3 regions of the Sporosarcina sp. YIM B06819 genome follow, and region 1 is predicted to be linked to each of the others. Evidence: riboswitches for the same ligand, from Rfam matches in the RefSeq annotation. Region 1 holds a riboswitch; each other region holds the start of a gene.
The links. A riboswitch is a leader RNA that binds a small molecule or an ion and turns the genes downstream of it on or off. The one in region 1 is predicted to bind cobalamin.
Positions count from the first base shown of each region.

Region 2: another riboswitch for cobalamin. It lies ahead of metE (5-methyltetrahydropteroyltriglutamate--homocysteine S-methyltransferase); the one in region 1 lies ahead of R2B72_RS03495 (ribonucleoside-diphosphate reductase subunit alpha).
Region 3: another riboswitch for cobalamin. It lies ahead of R2B72_RS12625 (ABC transporter substrate-binding protein); the one in region 1 lies ahead of R2B72_RS03495 (ribonucleoside-diphosphate reductase subunit alpha).

Region 1 covers NZ_JAWLIQ010000005.1:145,933-152,223, reverse strand. Annotated here, with positions in the region: gene R2B72_RS03505 (ribonucleotide-diphosphate reductase subunit beta) at 88-1,149, opposite strand; gene R2B72_RS03500 (flavodoxin) at 1,104-1,544, opposite strand; gene R2B72_RS03495 (ribonucleoside-diphosphate reductase subunit alpha) at 1,529-3,751, opposite strand; cobalamin riboswitch at 4,074-4,256, opposite strand; gene argS (arginine--tRNA ligase) at 4,747-6,291, shown strand, end outside.
Region 2 covers NZ_JAWLIQ010000012.1:84,565-90,855, forward strand. Annotated here, with positions in the region: gene R2B72_RS09845 (BglG family transcription antiterminator) at 1-332, opposite strand, end outside; gene R2B72_RS09850 (PTS mannitol transporter subunit IICBA) at 381-1,799, opposite strand; cobalamin riboswitch at 2,271-2,411, shown strand; gene metE (5-methyltetrahydropteroyltriglutamate--homocysteine S-methyltransferase) at 2,591-4,885, shown strand; gene R2B72_RS09860 (DEAD/DEAH box helicase) at 5,084-6,291, opposite strand, start outside.
Region 3 covers NZ_JAWLIQ010000017.1:16,645-22,935, reverse strand. Annotated here, with positions in the region: gene R2B72_RS12635 (adenosylcobinamide amidohydrolase) at 1-224, opposite strand, end outside; gene R2B72_RS12630 (iron ABC transporter permease) at 226-1,221, opposite strand; gene R2B72_RS12625 (ABC transporter substrate-binding protein) at 1,214-2,194, opposite strand; cobalamin riboswitch at 2,311-2,454, opposite strand; gene R2B72_RS12620 (transposase) at 2,816-2,956, opposite strand; gene R2B72_RS12615 (S-layer homology domain-containing protein) at 3,122-4,039, opposite strand; gene R2B72_RS12610 (hypothetical protein) at 4,330-5,241, shown strand; gene R2B72_RS18670 (transposase) at 5,497-6,084, opposite strand.

The sequences.
Region 1 (6,291 bases):
GAATGGAAAGTGAACTTCCCGCGATATATAAAAATAGAGCTGTCCCGAAAGTTAGTGCAAACTAACTTTTGGGACAGCTCTTTAAGATTATAGATCATCAAAACCATTCAAATCACTAGTTTTCACATACTGCCTTGAAGTCTGCTCAAAGAAGTCTGTTTTCGTATCATCAAAGCTGTCGACGTAAGCACGAATCCATTTCATCGGATTATCGGTGAATTCTGGATAGATTTCACTAAGTCCTAGCATACGCAGCATTTTATTGGCACGATATTTCACGTAGCCTTCCATTTCAGTCAGGTCAATACCATCTATATCAGCTAACACATAACGACTCCATGCAACTTCTTGCTCAACAGAGTGCTTGAATTGGTCGTAAATCCATTCAGTAAATACATCGGTATTCAGTTCTGGATTTTCTGCAAGTGCTGCACGGAAAACGTCGCTAATTGCTTTTCCGTGCTGGAGCTCATCGCGATTTATATAAGAAATCATTGTCGATGTACCAACCATTTTTTGGTTGCGTGCTAGGTTGTAGAAAAATGCGAAGCCGCTATAAAAGAATAGACCTTCCAGCAATGTCGTATAGACCATCGCTTTCAATGCTGACTCAATTGTCGGATTCTCGGCAAATTCATTATAAACATCGACAATTCTTTCGTTACGACGCATCAGTACTTCATCCGTACGTCCCATTTCGAATGCCGCCATCTGCTTATCTAACGTTGTCACAGAGGACAAAACGTAAGCGTACGAATGATTATGCTCGCTTTCCTGATCAGCAATGGTTGCCATCAGTGATTTCACAGAAGGATCGGTTGTATACTGGGCAATTTTCGCCGCAATATCTGTTTGCGGACCATCAAGCGTTGCTAGCAAGCCAATAATTTTTAGAAATGCATCTTGTTCTGGCTTCGTTAGTGACGAGAATTGCTTAACGTCCTGCGTCATGTCTACCTCGTTGGCGGTCCAGAACAGCGAACGAATCCGTTGTCGTAATGTATAGAAATGTGGATGTGCTAGATCGTTCCAGTTAAGAATTCCGCTCGCTTTACCACCAAATATAGCGGTTGATTTATTTGGATTTGCGGGTTCTAATACCTTTACTCGTGTAAGTTTTTCCAATGCTTGATGACCCCTTTCGACCATTCGATGACTGTTGATTGTTGCACGCCACGTGGGCTTTGTTCAATTTTTAAAGGCTCATAGCTAGACCCGTAAAATCGTGCCAACTTCACGGCGGCATGGCAGAACAACTCGTCGCCGCCAAATTGTGTATCTCCCGTTCCGAAAACGTAGACATTGTCCGGTTTATAACCAACGTCTGCGACGAAATCCTTCACTTCATCAGGCGTTGCACCTTTATCCCATGTAAATGAACCGATAATTAGCGCATCGAAATGGCGGGGGTTCGGCATGACACCCCCACCAATTCGATACGTTGTTACTTTGATATTTTCGTTGACCAATACTTCCTCAATCATGTCAGCAACTTCTTGGGTATTTCCGCTCCAAGAAGCGTAAGCAATTAGGAATGACACCATTCACACTCTTCAATATCCGTTGCAGTTGAACGCGTGTAATACGTCGTCTTCATGCCCGACTTCCAAGCTTGCACATGAAGCTCAAGCAGCACTGAAGCACGAATCGAATTCGGTACATACAAGTTGAAAGAAATCGCTTGGTCAATATGACGCTGTCTTGCCGCGTTCTGTTTAATCGACCAACGCTGATCGACGATATAAGCAGAACGACGGTAGACATCATAGGTGTTGTGATTGAGATCAGGCGCGACTACTGGCAATTTATAGTCTTTCTTTTCTTCATGATAAAAAGGCTTGAAGATTGGATCGATGGATGCCGTTGACCCCGCAATCACAGATGTAGAGCTATTTGGTGCAACCGCCATTAAATAGCCATTACGCACACCATTTGTCGCCACGTCAATGCGCAGTTCACGCCATTCCTTCGAATCATAACCCTTGTTTTCGAAATAAAACCCGGATTGCCAATCAGAGCCTTCAAATAATGGATAAGCCCCTTTTTCCTTCGCCAGTTCCGCAGAAGCTTTGATTGTTAAAAAGGCGATTTTTTCATATAATTTATCAGCATAATCCACTGCTTCATTGGATTCCCATTGAATGTTTTGTAGCGCCAGCAGATGATGCCAGCCGAATGTTCCAAGGCCGATTCCACGATAACGAGAATTCGTCCGTTGTGCCTGGACAACTGGGATTTTATTCAGATCGATGACGTTATCTAGCATACGTACTTGGATTGTAATAAGTCTTTCCAAAACGCTTGCTGGAACAGCACGACCCAAGTTGATGGATGAAAGGTTACAAACGACGAAATCGCCAGGCTTTGAACGCGTAACAACGATATCGTCTTCCAATGTAACTGATTCAAATTTTGTTGCGCTCATATTTTGCATGATTTCCGAACAAAGATTTGATGAATAAATCATTCCCTCATGCTTGTTCGCATTGGCACGATTGACTTCATCGCGATAGAACATGAAAGGCACGCCTGTTTCGAGTTGGCTACGCATAATGCGTTTCATTAGGTCGATAGCTGGAACCGTTTCTCTGCTCAAAGTAGGATGGTTGACACATTCCTCATATTTCTCACGGAAAGAACCTGTCCCTTTTGTTTCATCATAAAAATCCTCAAGGGAGTAGCCCATGATTGTACGAACTTCATGTGGGTCGAATAGATTCCACTCACCACGCGCTTCCACTTGTTCCATATAAATGTCCGGTAGGCAAACACCTGTGAAAATATCATGCGCACGCAGACGGTCGTCTCCATTATTCAGCTTCAGGTCAAGGAATGTGAAGATGTCTTTATGCCAAACATCCAAGTAAACCGCAATTGCCCCTTGGCGTTGGCCAAGCTGATCAACACTAACTGCCGTATTATTCAGCTGTTTAATCCACGGAAGAACACCGCTCGATGCACCTTTAAACCCACGAATCGATGCGCCACGACTGCGCACTTTCCCCATGTAAACGCCGATGCCGCCACCATATTTCGACAAGTTCGCTACGTCCGTATTACTGTCGTAAATGCCCTGCAAAGAATCATCGACCGTGTCGATAAAGCAGCTCGAAAGCTGGCCATGCGGTTTCCCTGCATTCGACAACGTTGGCGTCGCCACTGTCATGTACAAATTACTCATTGCCCAGTACGATTCCCCTACTTTGTCCAGGCGATTTACAGTCTCATCTTGCATCAGCGTCATCGCAATGACCAGCCAACGCTCCTGCGGAAGTTCAACTGATTTTTTGTTGTAATCAACCGCAACATAGCGGTCCATCAATGTTTTCAATCCGATATATGTAAATAGCTTGTCCCGTTCAGGTTCAATCAATTGACCAAGATGCTCAAGATCTTCGCGTGAATATTTTTCTGTTAATACTGGTGTGTATAACCCTTGCTCAACAAGGCGAGAAACATTGTCAGCGAAATCTGTATAGACCTTCGCACCGCGTTGTTGCTCCTGGCGAGCGTAAACATCATGGAGGTGAATACGTGCTGCAACAAACGTCCAATAAGTCGACGCTTCATCCAAATTACTCAATGATTCTAATGTCATCGCTTTCGCCCATTCAGACTCAGAACCCTCCGGATATTTCTGCTGCCACCGTTCACTTGCAATGACAAGTGCTTCTACTTGCGCTACTCCAAATTCACTTTGTAATGCGTCCAAAACATGATCCATGTTCGTTTTTGCGATTTGAATTGTCATACGAACCATCTCCTTCTATTAATATTACGTATCGTATCGTTTAAATTCTTAGTTGTTTTTCATATCAAATACGCTTTGGCGTATTTGTGTCCAGATCTTTATCGAGCTTGCTCGATAAATTCCACTAAAAGATCTGTGACATCCGCCGGAGGCTTTCATTTTAGTCAGCCGGGGTTGAACCTAGGCTGACTAAAATGAAAAGGCGACAGGTCCACCTTGTCGGTAGAGCTTATCGCCCATGGGTTGAGTGCTGGAAACGGAATCAGACGCATACAAATAAAAAGCATCCTTTTCGCCTCCACCTCTCAACCCCCGAAGAAAGTGTCGCTTAACGATGAGTGGCAGGTCTACTGGCTCACGCTTCGTCCTTCCTGCCTTGGCCTTCCCATAGAATTCTCCACAGTGGCTTATTTGGCGGTCGTCGGCGTTTACAGTTGCGGGGACAGCTCCATGATGACGGATTCCCTTTTAAACCGGTGTCGGTACCATTTCCTCGTTCAATACTATATGTAGTGCCTTGTTTTCTTTATATACCCTAACATGTTGTGGTTCACACGTAAATAGGTAGAAAGTTTTCCCAATCGATAAACAAGTGCTTATCCACATATCCACAGATAACTTTTCCACATTAGCAAAACCGCCATCATCGGCATTACTGTAAAAAAGAAAAAGTTATTCACAAAATGTTAAAATCGAAAAAATTTTCTAGTCAATATTCTGTTGACAGCCCATCACCTTTTTGCTACATTCAAATACAATATCTATGATGAAGAGAGTAGCTTTCATTTCTTTTTCAGCAAACTGGGGACGATGAGAGCCCGGTAAAGAATGTTTGTGAACCGCACTTCGAAGATGCTTGTGTAGCCGGTGTCTCGCCGTTATGAGAAAGTGGCCCTTTACGGGCAATTTGAGTGGTACCGCGGAAGTTAAGCTTTCGTCTCATTAATTTGAGGCGAGGGCTTTTTTTGTTCAATTAAATAGAGGGAGTGTTAGCGATGAAAAAAGATATCTTGCAAGTGCTACAACAATTTAGTCCGATTCCACTAAACGAAAGTATGCTTGAACGGCCTACCCATACACATCTAGGCGATTTAGCTCTACCTTGTTTCCCGTTTGCCAAGGAACTTAGAAAATCACCTGTTAGCATTGCCGAAGAACTAGCAAAAGCAATCCATCATCCACTCATCTCAAAAGCACAAGCTGTGGGTGGATATGTGAATATCTTTGTGAATCGTTCTGTCATTACCGACTCTTTACTACAAACAATCCACACGCAATCAACAGCGTACGGTTCCAACAATGATGGCAATGGCGGAATCGTGACGATTGATTTGTCTTCCCCTAATATTGCCAAGCCGTTCTCTATGGGACATCTGCGTTCTACTGTCATCGGTAATTCGATTGCTTTATTGCTCGAAAAAAATGGCTTCAAGCCAGTGAAAATTAATTATATCGGGGATTGGGGAACGCAGTTCGGTAAATTACTGACAGCGTATCGAAAATGGGGCAGTGAGCAAGCAGTCCAACAAGCACCAATTCAAACGCTATTGAAACTATACATCCGTTTCCATAAAGAGGCAGAGCTAGACGATTCGCTGAATGATGAAGGTAGAGCTGCTTTCAAAGCGCTAGAAGACGGCGATACGGAAGCACTTGCCTTATGGAAATGGTTTAAATCGGAATCATTGAAAGAGTTTCAACGCATTTATGATTTGCTGGGGATTACCTTCGATTCGTATAACGGGGAGGCTTACTATAACGACAAAATGGAGCCCGTCGTCAACGAGTTAGCTAACAAAGGATTGTTGGCGGAGTCGGATGGTGCGTTAGTCGTCGAGCTTGGCGAAGACATACCGCCTTGTTTGATTAAAAAATCAGATGGTGCGACATTATATGCTACTCGTGATTTGAGCGCTGCTATTGATAGAAAAACAACGTATAATTTTGTAAAATCCCTATACATCGTGGGTAATGAACAAAGTCTACACTTCACACAAGTGAAACAGGTGCTCAGCAAACTGGGCTACGACTGGGCAGATACAATCGAGCATATCCCTTTCGGACTGATTTTGCAGGATGGCAAGAAGATGTCCACACGCAAAGGCAAAATCGTGTTATTGGAAGAAGTGCTAAACGATGCTATCAAACTTGCACACAAAAATATTGAAGAGAAAAACCCTAATTTATCGAATAAAAAAGAGATCGCTCAAGCCATTGGTGTTGGCGCTATCCTATTCAGTGATCTAAAGCAGCATCGAAAACATGATATCGAGTTCGATCTGGCGACCATGCTCCAAACAGAGGGTGAAACTGGTCCTTATGTCCAATATGCATGCGCACGGGCTTATGCAGTGCTCAGAAAAGCTGGAGAAGCAACTGCTTTTACAGTGGGCGAAGTCAATGATTTTGAATGGGAGATCGTGAAAACACTCGAGCAGTTCCCACAAGTCGTCAAACGAGCTGCAGACCATGTGGATCCTTCCTTCATCGCAAAATATGCAGTTGATCTTGCACAAGCCTTCAACTCCTTTTATGGCAAT
Region 2 (6,291 bases), on a different contig from region 1:
ATGCACAGGATCATCGTCTGCCTTTCTTCTAACGTATATTCACGAAAAGTAAATACATTCAGCTCTCTTTTCAAGTCCTCTTTATGTTGGTTAGCACCTATAATCTGAATGCCAACCCCGGCTTTTCGCAACAGCTCCAAATGATAGCCCCGTAAAAGCTCTTCAATTCTATCCAAATCACGATGAATTGTCCGAGAACTGACATTGATTTCTTTCGATAACTCTTTGATAGTCAGTTCTTCTTGCCGGTCAATCAACACCTCGATAATTGCTTTTTCACGAGCCGAAATATACATCGTAAACACCCCATTAACGCTGCATTTTCTTGCCATTAGCAAAACTCAGCCCATAAATAGGCCGAGTTCTGCTATTCCTTATGATTACTTCAACTTTTCAAGTAGCTCATCGTATTTCGGGCTATTCAAGAAGTTTTCGACTGATATATGATAGGCATTTGGTGCTTTGGCCTGTGCCCGATCTGTTAAATCTTTATGAGTAATCACAACTTCCGCATCTACTGGCAAGTTATTAATTGCCATATTTGAAACTTCAACATCTAAGCCGGCTTTCTTCACTTTATTCCTCAAAATCGAAGCACCCATCGCACTAGATCCCATCCCTGCATCACATGCAAAAATAATATGTTTAACAGCTGAAAGTGATACTTCTTTAGCTACTGCTTGTTGCATAAAGTCTGCCGCTCGACTTTCTTTACCTTTTAATGCAGACGTTTTTTCCGTCGCTTTCAACAAATCATCTTCTTCAGTTTGTTTACCCGTTTTTAGAATAATCGATGCCACGATGAATGACACAAGCGTTGCAAAGAACACACCGGCAATAACAGCTAAATAACTGCCTTTTGGTGTCATCGCTAGGATGGCAAAAATACTACCAGGTGATGCCGCCGCAACCAAGCCACCTCCAAATAATTGAAGTGTAAATACGCCCGTTGCGCCTCCCGCAATTGCTGCAACCAATAGCAATGGCCTCATTAAAATGTACGGGAAGTAAATTTCATGAATTCCTCCAAGGAAATGAATGATTCCTGCGCCTGATGCTGTTTGCTTCGCCATACCTTTACCAAAAATCATATAAGCGAGCAATATCCCAAAACCAGGTCCTGGATTAGCCTCCAACAGGAAGAGAATCGATTTACCTGTTTGAGTAGCTTGCTCAATTCCGATTGGACCTAACACACCATGGTTAATGGCATTATTTAAAAATAATACTTTTGCCGGCTCTACTAATATACTTGCAATCGGCAATAGATTGGCATCGACAATCGCTTGCACACCTGATCCAAGTGCTTTATTCAACGCCTCTACTACTGGTCCAATTCCTTTAAAAGCAACCAGCGCTAAAAAGAATCCAATAATACCTGATGAAAAGTTATTGACAAGCATTTCAAAGCCGGCCTTAATTTTTCCTTCAATTAATTTATCAACCCACTTAATCACCCATCCACCTAAAGGTCCTACAATCATTGCACCTAGGAACATTGGAATTTCTGCCCCTACAATGACCCCCATTGTAACCGTTGCACCAACGACTCCCCCACGAATTCCATGGACAAGACGTCCACCTGTAAATCCAATTAAAATTGGTAGTAAGTAATTGATCATAGGTCCTACAAGTTGTGCAAAATCTTCGTTTGGAATCCAACCCGTTGGAATAAATAATGCTGTAATAATCCCCCAAGCAATAAATGCACCTATATTTGGCATAATCATGCCACTTAAAAAACTTCCAAAACGCTGAACTTTTACTTTAATACCAGAACCTTGTTGTTCGTTCGTCATAATTGTTAGCTCCCTTCTCCCCAGTGATGTGGTACACATCTGTTATTAACATTAACAATAAAGCGTTTACATTCGGTAAGCAATCTAATGTAAACCCTAATCTGTCACCTTCATTGTTGCCACTACTAAAGTTCGTATGGGAGGGTTTTTACTATCAATTACGCCACAGCGTAATTGAGTCCAAATTTTAAATTGTGCTTGCACAATTTATTCCTTTCAAAATTTGTGACATCCTCCGGAGGATAACTTGATTCAGCAGGGTTTGAACCCATACTGAATTAAATCAGCTACTTTACATTCAAAACGCTACTTATAGAAACGCGGGATTTCTGCTGAAGCAAGTTAGAAAAATAATTATTGTGTAAGTCTTTCTTAAGTAGATTTTTTTAATCCTAGTTATCGAGACTTCGAAATGTTCTGTTTGACAGAATAATAAATACATGATAGTTTTGAACACATCGATAATTAAATAGTAAAGCAATAGAAATAGGTGGTCTGAGAGTTTGTCAGATCTTAAAAGTGAAGCCGGTGAAACGATAATCCGGCGCGGTCCCGCCACTGTAACAGCAATATTGCTGAAGCCAGATAACTGCCTATTTTTGTACCGCTCTACCCTACGGTCGATAGGGAGTGTTAGGATGACAACGCAAATGATTTGTATGCTTTCGCATGCAAGTACGATCCGTTTCAACGGAATCAGCTACGTAAACATTTCTAACCCTCGTTAGAAGTGTTTTTTTTATTACCTAAAAAACACTTCTTCACTTCATAAAAAGAGGAGACGAATCATTATGTCAATTGTCAGCAGTACGATCGGCTACCCGTATATCGGGGGCAACAGAGAATGGAAAAAAGCGCTTGAAGCCTTTTGGGCTGGAACATTAGAGGAAAGTCTATTCCTCGAGGAAATTGAAAAACTTCGTCTCGAGCGCCTCCAAAAACAGAAAGTTGCGGGAATTGACCTGATTCCTGTCGGTGATTTCACTTTATACGACAGGATGCTCGATACAGCTGTGATGTTTGGCATGATTCCTGAACGCTTTAACTGGTCTGGTGGCGATGTATCACTCGAAACATATTTCTCGATTGCACGCGGTAATGACCAAGCAGTTGCGTCAGAAATGACCAAATGGTTCAATACGAACTACCATTACATCGTTCCTGAATATAGCCAGAAAAAACTAGTATTAACAGAGAACAAGCCCCTCAATGCCTATCTGGAAGCGAAAGAAAAGTTAGGCATTGATGGCAAGCCTGTTTTAATCGGACCATATACGTTTTTAAAACGTTCAAAAGGCTATGACAAAAAAGATATTCCTGCGTTCATTTTGCAATTAATTCCTTTATACAGTCAGATTTTGAATGAATTAGCAGATGCCGGAGCACAGTGGATTCAACTTGAAGAACCTATTCTATCAACGTCATTGACAAAAGAAGACATCCAAACTGTTACTGAAATTTACAAACAATTAAGCGTGGAAGCGTCCAATGCCAATATTTTATTACAAACGTATTTTGACTCAGTTGAGCACTATGAAGAAGTTGTTAACCTGCCTGTTGCCGGGATTGGTCTTGATTTTGCACAAGGTGCAGAGAAGAATCTTGAACAATTGCAATCACATGGGTTCCCAGCGGATAAAGTGCTTGCTGCTGGTTTAATTGATGGACGCAACATCTGGCGTGCAGACTTGCAAGAAAAAGCTACTTTGCTCGATACATTGACACAGATTGTGCCAGTGGATCGCATTTGGGTACAACCTTCCAGCAGTCTGTTGCATGTTCCGGTTACCGTGCAATCAGAGGTGCAACTGGACGCAACGATTAAAGCCGCACTTGCTTTTGCAGATGAAAAGCTTGTGGAAGTCACAACGCTAGTAAAAGGCGTACGAGAAGGGAATCATACTATCGATGACGCAGTAGTAGCAAGTGTAACAGCACGTCAAAATCTAGCGGACTTACCAGCAAGAAATCACCCTGATTTGCTAGAAGCCGTGCAAAACATTGGAGAACAAGACAGCAAGCGAAAATCGCCATTCAAAGAACGTCGTGATAAGCAGCAAGAAACATTTAATTTGCCACTATTGCCAACTACGACAATCGGTAGTTTCCCACAAACTCCCGAAGTTCGTCGTGCACGGACTAAATGGCGTAAAGGCGAGTCAACGGATGCACAATACCAAGACTTCGTTCGCGATGAAATTAAACAATGGATTGCTATTCAAGAGGAAATTGGACTAGATGTCTTCGTTCATGGTGAATTCGAACGAACAGATATGGTGGAATATTTCGGAGAGAAATTAGGCGGTTTTGTTTTCACTGAAAAAGCTTGGGTTGTTTCCTACGGCTCACGCTGTGTCAAACCACCAGTCATTTTCGGAGATGTGACATTCATCAATCCAATGACAGTTGAAGAATCAGTCTATGCCCAATCCTTAACGGACAAACCGATGAAAGGCATGCTGACAGGCCCAGTCACCATTTTGAACTGGTCATTTGTGCGCGACGATATTTCACGCAAAGAAGTTACCTATCAAATTGCACTCGCGTTGCGTAAAGAAGTTGAAGCACTGGAGGCTGCTGGCATCCACATCATCCAAGTCGACGAACCTGCCCTTCGCGAAGGCTTGCCACTCAAAAAGTCGGACTGGAACTACTACCTTGAATGGGCCATCAATGCATTCAGACTCGCGACAGCTTCCGTACAGGATACAACGCAAATTCATACGCATATGTGCTACTGTGAATTCAACGACTTCATCGACTCCATCAGCGGACTCGATGCAGACGTCATCTCTATCGAAACATCACGAAGTCACGGCGATCTCGTCTCTGCCTTCAATGACTTCTCATACGACAAAGGCATTGGCCTCGGCGTCTATGATATCCATAGCCCACGAGTACCTGAAGTCCAAGAAATGGTCGACGTCATCGAGCAAGGCTTAGGAGTACTCGAACCAAGTCAATTTTGGATTAACCCAGACTGCGGCTTGAAAACAAGAAAGCATGAAGAAACAATAGCGGCATTGAAAAACATGGTCCTTGCTACGAATAAAATGCGAGAGCGCTATGCTGTTTTGCAGAAATAATTGGTGAAAATGCGGGAGATTTTGTGGACTCGCCCGTAAATCATGCAAACTCACTTCTATTTTCATAAACTCACACTAGAAAAGCCAGCCTCCCCCCATTTCAAAACCTGAAATGGAAGGAAGGCTGGCTTTTCCCTTTATCTTCATTCAGCAGAAGCCCCCCGCTGAATGAAGATAAAGCCTCGGCGTAATTGATTATCATTTATTCGCTTTATGCACCTTCAATAACTTACCCTTTACAGTCGTCGTCCGCATTGCATCCAAAACGAGCTTGCCCTTACCATTTAAAATATCAATATACGTCTCCGTATCCTGGATTTTAATAATACCGATATCCTCGCCCGTCACACCTGGAATATTAGTAATGGTACCGACAAAGTCAAATGCCCGTAACTTCTTCTTCTTACCACCATTGAAATACAGCTTCATAATATCTTTACTTACAAGTTCACTTTTATCCTTTTTCAACTTAGGCAGTTGCTCCATTTTTTCAATGAATGCATCCTTTGCGGCTTCAACAGCTTGCTTAGATGGCGCATTTCGTTGTGGAATCTCAAAACCGATATAAGCTTCGATGTCTGCTAAGAATTTATCTTCATGAGGTGTAACAAAGGAAATTGCCTTCCCTCTTTTACCCGCACGCCCCGTTCGCCCAACTCGGTGAACGTAACTTTCATTTTCCAAAGGAATATCATAGTTAATAACATGCGTAATACTGTCAATATCAATTCCGCGTGCAGCAACATCCGTCGCTACTAAATAACGGAACTCTCCTCGCTTGAAGGCATCCATCACCGCAAAGCGATCCTCCTGCATCATACCGCCATGCAATTTATCACATGTGTAAAAGAATTTCTCAAGCTGTTCTGTAACTCCATCTACTTGATCTTTCGTTCGGCAAAAAATAATACAGCTATCTGGATTTTCAACAACTGTCACATCGCGCAACATATCAAACTTCTGCTGCTCTCTGACAATAATTAGCGAATGGTCAATTTGGTCCGTTAACGTAACCGTTGACGCAATCTCAATATTTTCGGGATTGTCCATATATTTACTACTCAATGTTGCTATCTTTTCCGGAAGCGTCGCAGAAAATAGCATCGTCGTTCTTTTTTTCGGCAATTGGTTAATAATCGCTTCAACTTGGTCGATAAAGCCCATATTCAGCATTTCATCTGCTTCATCTAACACAAGATAATCGATTTTCTCCAGCACCAGCGTCCCACGCTCAATATGATCCAATACACGCCCTGGCGTTCCCACAACAACGTGGCATTTCTGCTTCAACTCTTCCTTCTGATAAGCAAAAGGCTGCTTACCATAGACAGCAGCCGCTTTGACCCGCTTGAAACGACCAATATTCGTAATATCTTCCTTAACCTGATCCGCCAATTCACGTGTTG
Region 3 (6,291 bases), on a different contig from region 1:
CGAGCAAATTCCTTTTGTGAATAATCGGTAGCCTGCTTCCCGTCAATGACGACAGAACCTTCCTGTTTCGAAAGAATGCCTGAAATAAGCTTCAGCAGCGTTGATTTCCCACTACCATTCGGGCCTAAAATGCCCAACACTTCGCCTTTCTTAACCGCAAATGTGACAGCCTTTACGACAGCTTTCTTGCCGTAGCCACCTGTTAAATTTTCAACTTGTAGCATGTCACATGGCCCCTTTCCTGCGTTGTTTATAGAAAATAAATGCAAATACCGGCGCGCCGATAAATGCCGTAATGACACCAACTGGTAATTCTGTTGGCGAAATAATCGTCCGTGCAATCAAATCGCAAATAATGAGTAACGATGCACCGTTCAAAAACGATAATGTCAATAAATGACGGTGATCTGCCCCCCAAAGGAGACGTGTCATATGCGGCACAACAAGTCCTACAAAGCCAATTGTACCAGACACCGCAACTGCGGCCCCTGTCAGAATGGAGCCCCCAATTAATATCATAAACTTTCGGCGTCTAACATTGACTCCTAAATGATGCGCACGTTCTTCGCCAAACAACATGGCATTTAATTCGCGGCGACATAGCCATAGCATTATGGAACCAACAATGACAAATGGTAATATCATCGTGACGTAATTCCAACCGCGCATGGATACGCTACCAAGCAACCAGCCGATAATTTGACGCAGTTCTTCCCCTGTCAGCGCAATCATGAGCGACAACACTGAACCTAAAAATGAACCAAAGATAATCCCAGTTAAAATAATCGTTTCCATCTTCATGGAATGGTCGACAAGGCGAGCGAAGCCCAATACAAGGAACATCGTCAGTGCCGCCCCAACCATACTAAAAACGGGTAGCGTATACATGCCAAAAACCGGAATGGAAATACCGAAAAAAAGCGTCATCACAGCGCCGACAGAGGCGCCGGATGACACTCCGAGGGTGTAGGGATCAGCAAGCGGATTTTTGAGTAGCCCTTGAAAAGCAGCTCCCGCAATCGCCAACGACGCACCGACAAGTCCTGCCAATACGACTCGCGGCATACGAATCTTCCAGAGAATATTCGTAGCAGTCGCATCCGCTGCTGTATTCCATAACGTACTGATCGGTATATTCACAGAGCCGATCGATACACCGAGCCAAATCGCCACAAGGAGCGTGGCGATGGATACGATGTAGGCAACGCTAGATTTATTCACCAAAAGCCTCTGGATAGATGGCTTTTGCTACTTCTTCCAAGCCTTCTGCAAGACGTGGGCCTGTGCGGCTTGTCTTGTTTTCATCTACTTGAACAACTGCTTCGTTTTTAATAGCCGTAATGGAATCAAATCCATTGCGTTTGTAAACATCTTCGACAGCTGTATCGATATAGCTATACATCACAATGATGACTTCAGGATTGCGGTTAACGATTTCTTCTGGATCCATCATGAACCAACCTTCTTGGTCAGCAGCAATGTTTTCTGCGCCTACCATCTCGAGAATCTGATTCATAAACGTGTTGTTACCTGGCGTGTAAATTTCCGGAGCTGGTGATGTTTCAACGAACACTGTTTTTTTGTTTTCTACTGACGCTACTTTAGTAGTTACTTCTACAACTTTTGCTTTCATGTCCGCAACGATTTTTTCAGCTTCTGCTGATTTACCTGTTGCTTGTCCAATCGTTTTAATCGATGTATATGTTTCTTCGAAGTCCAGGGCATTTTTCACAACGAAGACTGGTAGTCCTGCATCACGAAGTTGTTGTAGACCTTCTGCACCTGTGCTAAGTCCCGACTCATGCGCAAAGACAATTTCTGGATTCATAGCAACAATTTTTTCAACGTCAAATTGCATGCCACCGATTTTCTCTTTTTCAAGTGCTTCTGCTGGATAATTATCATAATCGTTGACGCCGATAATTTCAGTCGCCAATCCGAGGGCAAATAGAATTTCCGTATTGCTTGGTGTCATAGAAACAATTGTTGCAGGCGCTTTTTCGAGTGTAATTTCATTACCGACTGCATCTGTTAGTGTTACTGGAAATGCCTCTTCAATAACGTCGTCTTGTGCGACCTCGTCTTGTGGTGTTCCATCTACTTTTGGCTGATCTTCTGTTGTAGTTGTTCCACATGCTGCAAGTAACAACACCGCCAGCACAGACATCAACCATAATTTCCACATCTTTTTCATTTTGCTTTCCTCCTGTTTGTTCCAAATAAAAATCCCCCGTAAAAATACGGAGGAATGTTTAGTAAAAATACGGACGCATAGACGGACCGATTTTCACCAAACCTATCCTCGTAGGCTATCGGGTGATTCATAAAGGCAGGTCTCCTGACTCGTGTTCGCAACATGCGGACACTTACAGTGGCGGGACCGTGTCGGATTTGAACCGACTTCCCTTTTAACCTCGTCTCTGATGACGAGGCACCTTTATGTTTGGCTATGTAATTTTGTACAACTTTTAGTATACTACAAATTTTGGTGGTGTCGAGGGGGGGGGTTGGTACTACTATCAATGAACCTAGTGTGGGGAGGGCATTTTAACACCACTGTATGTGCCAGCTGCTGCCCCAATTCGCGGAAGGACGCGAATGGTGTCAGTAACTGGACACTAGGTGTGGTGTGGGTATTTTCCTTTTTCGAACTTGGTGTGTCGTAGGTATTTTTGAACACACTAGAAAAAAGTACAGAAATACGGCAAATCGAACCCTTCGCAGCTCAATTGGCAACGAATCCATGACCAACATCCTGTTGGCCTAATTGTGGCTATACCTGGCACCACTCTCTACATGTGAATGTGTTCTTTTCCTACACTTCCTTGCAAAATAGTGATTCCCCTTGCCTGATTAACTCCCGTGTTCTTATTGCAATTGGACCATGTGATACCTTATATCTATATTTCGTTACCCAAATTACATGATACTTGATACTTGATATCAAAAACCGCATGACTACTTTTTCTGTATCCGTCCATACTTTTCACCTCACCCCAAGTATGGACATCGAAGGAGAAGGCTAAAAGTGTATACCGTCTAAAGACGGTGGAGTTAGACCACGCATTCGGAAATTAAAAGCAAAAAAAGTTCCAATTCTTCAAGAATTGCTCACCATAGCCTACGAAGCGGAGTATGTGCGATTTAATTTTGTTTTAGTAACGTATAAGATTCCATTTTTCTTTTCTACAACAACTTTGTAAACGTCAGCAGGTTTTTTCGTATAATCTTCATTAAAACCACCTACATATATATAGCTTATCCCAGGTTTATTTGCATAAAATAAATGACTTGTTTCCTCTACTACTGGTGCGAATGAGCTTGGGTGGATTAATGAATCAACATCACTTTCATTTTTTATAATACCTGCATAAATATATTTAGTGTTGAAATCCTCAGCATAAAATTGTACGCGAGAAAGTTCTAAAAATGCCTCTAGACGTTTTATAAAAACAGCAAAATTTCCTCTCGTTACATTATCAGAAATCCCAAAGGTATCTTGGGTTTTCCCAGTCGTGATTCCAGCTGCATAGAGTGTTTTGATATAGTATTCGTGTTCTTCTGTTTTTACATCTTTAAATGGATTCGCAAAATCAGTATTTACACCGTAATATAACTCAAATGCTTGTGTAAAAATTTTAGCTAATTGTGCACGCGTTAAAGGCTTATTAGGATTAAAATTTTTAGCATCCGAATCAAATACACCTATATTTGCCAAGTATGTAATATACTCATAGTTCGGATTTGATTTTGTTACATCGTTATATCCCACATCCCAAAGGTTTTTTTTATCATATTTCAGAAAACTCGCAATAATTTTAGCTACTTGAGAACGAGTCACAGGATCATTCGGTTTAAATGTCCCATCTTTATAACCTGAAACGATTTGACGGTCCACAAGTGATTGAATTGCTTCAGCCTGTTCCGTTCCAGGCTTCACATCTTTAAATGTTGTAGCTTCTGCATCAATTAATGGGGTAAATGATGCTGTTGCTACAATACTAACAAGTGCCGCTGTAAATAGCTTAGTTTTTTTCATAACTTACTCCTCCTAATCAATTATATTACATATATGATGGATGTTGAAGAACAAAATATATGTTCTGTTATTAAGAATATCATGATATAATATATATAGATATCAAATTTTTTAGAAATCATTCAATGTAGTTAAAAAAAACGACTGCTACCCCATGTGAATATATCAACCTGTGCGGAAAGTTTCACTTCTAGCAATACTTCCTTTTCTTTGCAAAAAGTTATATATACTGTAATACTGTATATTTTTAGTTTATTTTTAAATATTATTAATCAATTTGAGGTGTTTATGTGAAAGGGAAACGTATTATTTCAGTATTAAGCGTTACAGGAGCATTACTATTAGCGGGGTGTGGCAGTACTCCCGAAGAAGATACAGCATCACATGAAGAAGAATCTACAGAAACAGTAGCGAGTCAACAGACAGATGAAGAACTGAACGCGTTCTTAACAGCAACTTTTTTAGGAGATTGGTATCCCAATGTTGGTCTAACAACTGGTGATGACATAAAATCCTATATCGCGTATCGATTAAAATTAGAAGAAGTAGATGAAAATAATCGAGTTCTTGGAACGGTTCAATCTTTCGTATATGATGAGAGCACAAATACTGAGAAATCAATTACTTTTTATTGGGACGCTGAAAAGGAAGTATTAGTCCCTGAAAATAACGAAGACATTGAATCTTTTAGCGTGGAAATCCAAAATGAAGGTTTACTAGATGAATATCATCGTGGCTTTCTTGCTTTCCCTAATTCTAATAGGCTGCTAGCAATGGCAGATTATACGGATTTAGAAGATGCCCTTGAAAACCGAATGGGAATTACACAACAAACGTTTAAAAATGAGCGTAGAGATTCAGGTGAAATAACCACTAATGCTGAAACCGAAGATTCCGCTGTTCCAGATTTTGTATTTGGTTCTTGGAAAGGTTTCATCCCTTCGAGCATGAACCGATATGCAGACAATATGCGGTTTGAATTAACGTTTAAATCTGTAAACGGTTCAAAAGTAGAAGGAACATATACAGAAATTGAAAACGGTGTACCAATTGACTATAACTTTAAGGGTACCTATAACCCAGAAACTTCTGTAATACTAATTGATTCCGGTAAACCAATGAAAATGCCGTTCGCCGTTGATTCACCAACACTAAGTTATTTAATAAATGATCTTGGTGAAATAGCGTTCTCTAAAAATTAATAAGTGAAAAAACGACGGATGCCCCTTTGTTCAATAAGTTTTTATATGTATAAATAAAGCAAGTTTGTTTCAAAATAAGACTACTACTTAAAGTACTCGCCTTCGTATATGGAGTGCTAGGGCAAAAAGGGATTGTACATTGAGTGAGTCCACTGAAAAAATTATTGTTTTTAGATTTTGAAAGTGAGTTTAAATTAAAAAAGACGCTATTTTGTTCAAAACTGAACAAAATAGCGTCTTTTCCCTTCGTATTCCTTACTCTGATTCCCTCATTAGCGTTCTAATCCGTTTGAGATTGACCGCAAATATAGCCATCGCCCCTTGTATCTGCATGCCAAACAGACCCGCGGATGTGGCCACATCGTACCCGTGTCTATTTTTCAATTCACTATTCTTTGCTTCAATTTTATAGCATGATTTCGCTTTTTCTTTAAACTCACCACTGTTTTGAAACGCTTCTTGATCCTTGTGCTCATTCGATTTAATTGTCACAGAATAGGTTTTACTTTTGATCAATTTTTTGTCCAGTGCGATTTCAACTATCTTTTGAATTAGCAAATCTAATAAGCCCACATCCTGAAGACGGAGTCTGCGGAATTTCGTTAAGGAACTAGGATCAATCACCAAGTCTTCTGGTGCCATTTCAAGAAAATATTTAAACGACATATCGTATTTAGATCGTTCTACGACATCAATATCTGATAGGTCAAAGATAGATTTAAGCAATAAATAGTTGAACATAAGAATCGGTGACACTGCATTGCGACCGTTATCGAGACAATATTTATTCTTTAATTCATCGTATACAAAAGAGAAATCGACAAGGTCATTGATTTGATGCAGCTAATTATCTTTTGGCGCAACCATATCGTAAATCGCCATGAATGGACTGTGATTTAACGATTCTTGATTTGAAATCATCGGGACACCGCCTAAAATTAGTCTCTACATTATACAACAATAAAACGAGCTATCCCCCGATTTTATCGTGGAATAGCTCGTTTCCGTTGTCTTCATTTTTTTAGTGACTTCGTAAAATACGTAAGTAGA